2 regions of the Paenibacillus sp. CB74 genome follow, and region 1 is predicted to be linked to the other one. Evidence: predicted binding sites of a transcription regulator. Region 1 holds the regulator's gene; the other holds the start of a gene.
What was found. Region 1 encodes LexA, which represses DNA repair genes until DNA is damaged. Its sites were predicted from a motif close to CGAACATATGTTCG; they were not measured.

Region 1 (3,148 bases):
GAACACTGCGCTCATCCCACAATAAAGTATCATCCAGGTCGAACAAAATCGCTTTTAACGCCATTCCGATCATCTACCCCTTTATGCAATAATTACTTATCGATCGTTTCCACGGTGATCTGGTGTGCTTTTGCAAACTTCAGCAAACGTTCTGCAATCGCATCTGTATCGTAACGGTTCAATAACTTGGTGAACACCCATCTTTTCCCGCGACTTTTATGTTCGATAACAACTGTGCCTGGTTCAATTCTGAATTTGACAATATCTTCAACCCCGATTGAACGTTCACGATTACCCTTTGTTGTTATAATCCGATTACTGCTGATCTTGATGTATGGACGACGAAGCATGAAGATGACTGCCAAAAATACGTAAAGCAGCATCGTCACCCAGTCCCAGGTTGTCATCGGAGCTTGCACAAGGAACGTGCTCATAAACAGATACAAAAAGGCGAGACCGATCAAAAATATAGGGAACAAAAGGCTACGTCCCTTAAAGACTTCTTCACCTGGTGTACCTGTGATTGGCTGACCACTTTTTTTGCGTTGCTGATTTAACTGCTTGGAATTTTTCTTAACCGTTCTCTCGAACGAACGCGACATGAGAATCCCCCTTATGTGTCTTTGTATCGGCTTACATAACTGTAAACCAACATTTCCCCCTATAAATTGCATACTCAGAATAACAGGAAGAAACCTAAATATCATAATGATATCATTAGGTTTCGTTAGTGTTTGAGTTTGCCTTGGTGGCCTTTGTCATTCTCATCATCAACAATCTCAATGGTATCCAGTTGTTGTCTGAAATTGCTGCGAATATTACTCAAATAAATCTCTCTTAGCTCGGCACGTTCAGCAAGTTCTTCCTCCGACAATCCAGTGGACTTTTGCTTACGAGCCAATTCGTTAATACGTGCTACCAGACTATCTATATCCAAGCTTGTCCCCTCCAAAAATACAAAGTCATATTAACTTTGCCATGATAAAGGCTGCTTGTCAAGCTGACACGCGTTAACTCTCATTGATGTGCATTTATTCTGCGAATTGCGGTAGAGTTAGTACTTGTCCCACTTGGATCGAAGTCGCTTGAAGTTGATTCACTTTCTTAATTGCTTCTATATATATACGTGTATCCATATTAGTCGGTTTATGTTCCAAAGAAATACTCCATAATGTTTCCCCTTGTGAAACGGCTATCTTTCCTCCAGGCAGAACATCATTCTCATTGCCAGCAAATACCGTTAATACAGTGCTACATCCAATAAATATAATCAAAGAAGTGATGGCTACCTTTAATATCCATGAAGAAATCTTGAAACGCGCTAAAACCTTCTTGTAGTTCCCTATGTTAGACTTCACCAGTTCCGAATTCATCGGTTCATAAATACTTTGATAAGTTGAATATCTCATTAAATACCCGCCTCCAAACGTTTGTTCCTATCTGTTGAAATCAATATAACACGAACACTTGTTTTGTTCAATAGATTTTTAGAACAATTGTTCGCTTGTTTTTTGAAGGAGAAATATCTTAATTCAAACCCTTCTGCGAAGCATTTGCAGTATTCTGCTCTGACTTTTGGATAAATTCGGTTCTATAAGTTAAAAAACACTGATTATATGCCATTTTATTTAGAACTTATGTTTGTACGAACGGAGGTTCTATGTTATAATTTTCCCAAACGTTACTAAAATGGGGTTGATACGGTATGTCGAAGATATCCAGCAGGCAGCAGGCAATTCTGGAATTTATACGAAATGAAGTCCGGTTGAAGGGGTATCCTCCTTCCGTACGGGAAATTGGTGAAGCTGTTGGACTGGCTTCCAGCTCAACAGTACATGGACATTTGGATCGCCTGGAGAAAAAAGGTTTGATCCGACGCGACCCTACCAAGCCAAGAGCCATTGAGCTTTTGAGCCAGGAAGAATCTGAGCATTCTCATCAATTTGCTCATAGCGTTGCACGTATTCCTGTCGTTGGTAAGGTTACAGCCGGGGTTCCAATTACTGCAACCGAGAACATTGAAGACTACTTCCCTCTTCCTACACATTATGTAGGTGAACAGAAAGTGTTTATGCTTTCGGTAGTCGGAGATAGTATGGTGGAAGCAGGAATCGTTAACGGAGATTACGTTATTGTCCGTCAACAGCAAACTGCTGATAACGGTGATATCGTAGTGGCAATGACTGAAGACGATGAAGCTACAGTGAAAACGTTCTATAAAGAGAAAGATCATATTCGCCTTCAACCGGAGAATGCGACTTTCGAGCCTTTACGTTTGAAACACGTTAGTATTCTGGGTAAAGTCATTGGCCTTTTCCGAGATATTCATTAATATCTAACCTGAGTAACAAAACTAGATGCAATACACTGAAATACAAAAAGAGGTTGCCCTGATGAACAGGCCAACCTCTTTTTATGTTTATATTGTTTTATCGGATAATTATTCGCTGCGTTTCAGAACACTCTTGTGATGCGAGAACACATCAAAGCTCTGTTGTCCGTGATATGAGCCCATACCACTCTCTCCTACACCACCAAACGGAAGATAATGCGAAGTCATATGAGAAAGCGTGTCATTAATACATCCCCCACCGAAGGAAACTTGATTCAGCACCTGATCCTGTAGTTGCTCATCCTGTGTGAAGAGATATAGTGCCAATGGTTTTGGCCGGCGAACAATCTCATCCAGCACGGGATTCAGGTCGCTGTACCTAAATACGGGAAGAATCGGACCAAAGATCTCTTCTTGCATGACAGGTGAATCCCAGTTCACATCTCCAAGTACAGTCGGCTCAATCAGCAACTGCTCACGCACAGACCGTCCACCTATCAGCGTTTTGCCATCTGTAAGAAATTTCGACAACCGATCAAAGTTACGCGCGTTGACAATATGTGGGAAATCAGCATTCTGTAACACATCATCCCCAAATTTATCTTTGACCTCTGCGCCAATCAGATTAATTAATTCGTCATGAACTTGTTCATGCACAAGCAAGTAATCCGGAGCAACACATGTTTGCCCTGCATTCAGGAACTTACCACGAACAATACGCTGAGCCACCAGCTTCAGATCTGCGTCACTATGGACAATAGCAGGACTCTTACCACCTAATTCAAGAGTTACAGGAGTCAGGTGCTCCGCAGCTGC
Region 2 (3,148 bases), 1.5 Mb from region 1:
ATTGAAAAACCACGTCTCATTAAGAAGGGAAGCGTTTTATTTTTCTTCTCTTTGACGTCCCCTTTGACCTGATTCCATTTTTTTCGTCCGGCACTCAATGCAGTCTCAAATTCCGCATCCGCACTGACACCTTCCAGCGCTTCAACAATAAGATCATTGGCAATGCCCTTTTGACGGAGCTCTTGCCTTATCCACAGTTTTCCCTTCCGCTTGCCCTCCATACGCTGTCTTGTCCATTCCTTCGCAAATAGGTCATCATCCACCAAATTCTCGCGCTCAAGTCGATCCAGCGTCTCTTCAATTAAAGGTGCAGCAAACTCTTTTTGACGAAGTTTCTGACTTAATTCATGTCGTGTACGCGGCTTATGCTCCAAAAAACGTAGAGACTGTGTATACGTCCGCTGTCGCTCGTCAGCTACAATGATTTCTTCCAGATCCTTCTTCATAAACGTATTGCCTTGAGTCATCCTGTATTTAATCATTACATCTTCAAGAACCGTTATGGAGTGGATGCCAAAAGAGATTCGATAACGAGCTTGCCTGTGCTTTGTCCGTTCTACACGCGTAATTATAAGTTCTTCGTTGTCCGGAAATTGGGATAGGCCATCCTGTTCTGCTTCTTCATATAAATCCTCGTCATGTTGATCCATTCAGGTCTCCCCTTTCACATCATTTTTATTCTGACTACGTCAAGCACATCTTCACATAAAGAATGCTAATACAAAAGGCCGGGAACTCAGCCCGGCCTTTATCTACACAGTAGCGTGCCAACAGCCCCTGTCCACTGGGACAGGGGCTGTTGGACAGCAAGAGCAGTCCCACTACAATCAACTTATCCAGATTGATCCAAGCTCAATCAGATAAGTTTATGGAGCCCAGTGGGAAACACCCTCAGGGCCTCCCAGTAAGGGAGGCTTTGAGAGATTACTCGTTGATTTCAAACAATTCTTGTTCTTCTTCTGCTTCTTTTTGTTGCTCTTCACTTGTTGGCGCAGGAACTGCGGTAGTCAAGTTACTAGCTACCCGAATTTTTTGTTCAATGATTTCAGCAATATCTTTATGCTCTTTCATGAACTGCTTCGCGTTCTCACGGCCTTGTCCTAAACGCTCACCTTCGTAAGAGTACCAAGCACCACTTTTATTAACGATGTCCAGCTCAGTACCAATATCAATGATACTGCCTTCTCTCGAAATACCCTCACCATACATGATATCCACTTCCGCTTGTTTAAACGGAGGTGCCACTTTGTTTTTCACAACTTTAATACGAGTACGGTTACCAATCATGTCATTGCCTGATTTGATACTCTCAATACGACGTACATCCAGACGTACCGTAGAATAAAACTTCAGAGCACGACCCCCAGGTGTTGTTTCCGGGTTACCAAACATAACGCCGACTTTCTCACGAAGCTGGTTGATGAAGATTGCGATTGTTTTGGATTTGCTGATTGCACCAGACAATTTACGCAACGCCTGAGACATCAAACGCGCTTGCAAACCAACGTGTGAATCACCCATTTCGCCTTCAATCTCTGCTTTTGGAACCAATGCAGCTACAGAGTCAATAACGACGATATCTACTGCACCACTGCGTACAAGAGCTTCTGCAATTTCCAGCCCTTGCTCACCCGTATCTGGCTGAGATAGAAGCAATTCGTCAATGTTAACGCCCAATTTACTTGCATATTGAGGATCAAGAGCATGCTCAGCATCGATAAAGGCTGCTTGTCCACCAACACGTTGTACTTCAGCAATCGCATGCAATGCGACAGTTGTTTTACCTGAAGATTCAGGTCCATATATTTCAACAATACGGCCTTTAGGCAAGCCGCCTGTTCCTAATGCAATATCCAAAGCCAAGGAACCACTGGGAATAATTTCCACATTCATATGAGTGGACTCACCCAGTTTCATGATGGATCCTTTACCAAATTGCTTCTCTATTTGACGGAGCGCCATATCAAGCGCGGCACGACGGTCTGACAATAAGCTCACACCCTTTACTGTTTATAAGATAATGATACCTTGTTTTAACACGTTTGCCAAGCTTTTTTTCGAACATACATTCGTTTTTTTTTGTAAAGGCCGAGGCGCCTCTTCCTCAAAGAAACTTTCCATTAAACAGAAAAAAGAACCGTAAACAAGGCTGTAAAGCCTAATTCTGCGGTTCTTCCGTCTTCCTTAATTATACTTCTTTAGAGCTTCAAATGCAATCGAAGCTATTAACTAATCAATCCATCGCCACAAGTTTTTGCCATAGGCGATAGAGAATCGCTTTGGCTGAACGAATGCGGACAGTCTCGCGATTACCATTAATACGCAGCTCATGAATTTCCGTCTCTTTTCCACGTTCAGCCAGAGCGATGAAGACAAGTCCGGGTGGCTTGCGTTCCGAATATCCCGGTCCAGCTACACCGGTAACAGCCAAGCCAAAATCAGCATCGCCAATCATGCGAATCTGCTCAGCAAGCACTTTTGCAACCTCAGGACTTACCGCTCCAGGTGCATCTTCACCTTCCAGATAATCATGAGGCACATTCAGCAGCTTTTCCTTAATCTCATTGGAGTAACATACGATTCCACCTTTGAGCATTGAGGCACTTCCCGGTACAGAAGTCAAACTTTGCATGACAAGACCTCCTGTACAGCTCTCAGCAGCGCTAAGCGTCAGCCCCATGTCAGACATCATGGTTACAATTGTGTACTCTATAGGCACATCCTCATTCGCGTAGAGATGTTCTGTCAAACGCTCCCGAATCTGAACCTCCATCGCATCCAGCTTCAGCTTCGCCTCTCCTTCACTCGCAGCCTTAGTGGAGACACGTACCGTAACTTCGCCTTCGCTCGCGTAAGGAGCAATTGTAGGGTCTGTCTGCGCGTCAATCAGATCCAGCAGTCGATCCTCCAGAGCAGATTCACCGATACCTGCGAATTTGAGCATTCGGGAATAGATCGGCATTTCTTCTGTAAGCACATGCTGGAACAGCCAAGGCTTGACTTCCTGTTCGAACATTGGAATTAGCTCTTTGGGTGGTCCAGGCATCACAACATAATGTTTATCATTATCAGAAATCGCATTTCCTGCCGCAAGACCCGTTTCATTGGCCAGAGGTGTCCCACCCTCAATAACAATTGCCTGACGTCG

Region 2: the regulator LexA is predicted to act here: its motif matches at 2,059-2,072, upstream of recA (recombinase RecA).

Annotation. Positions count from the first base shown of each region.
Region 1 covers NZ_CM146009.1:1,288,013-1,291,160, reverse strand. The annotation lists gene ACX9NY_RS05935 (HAD family hydrolase) at 1-64, opposite strand, end outside; gene ACX9NY_RS05930 (hypothetical protein) at 93-602, opposite strand; gene ACX9NY_RS05925 (DUF896 domain-containing protein) at 728-937, opposite strand; gene ACX9NY_RS05920 (LysM peptidoglycan-binding domain-containing protein) at 1,032-1,409, opposite strand; gene lexA (transcriptional repressor LexA) at 1,706-2,332, shown strand; gene ACX9NY_RS05910 (aldehyde dehydrogenase) at 2,441-3,148, opposite strand, start outside.
Region 2 covers NZ_CM146009.1:2,750,621-2,753,768, forward strand. The annotation lists gene ACX9NY_RS12105 (regulatory protein RecX) at 1-650, opposite strand, end outside; gene recA (recombinase RecA) at 925-1,989, opposite strand; gene ACX9NY_RS12115 (competence/damage-inducible protein A) at 2,234-3,148, opposite strand, start outside.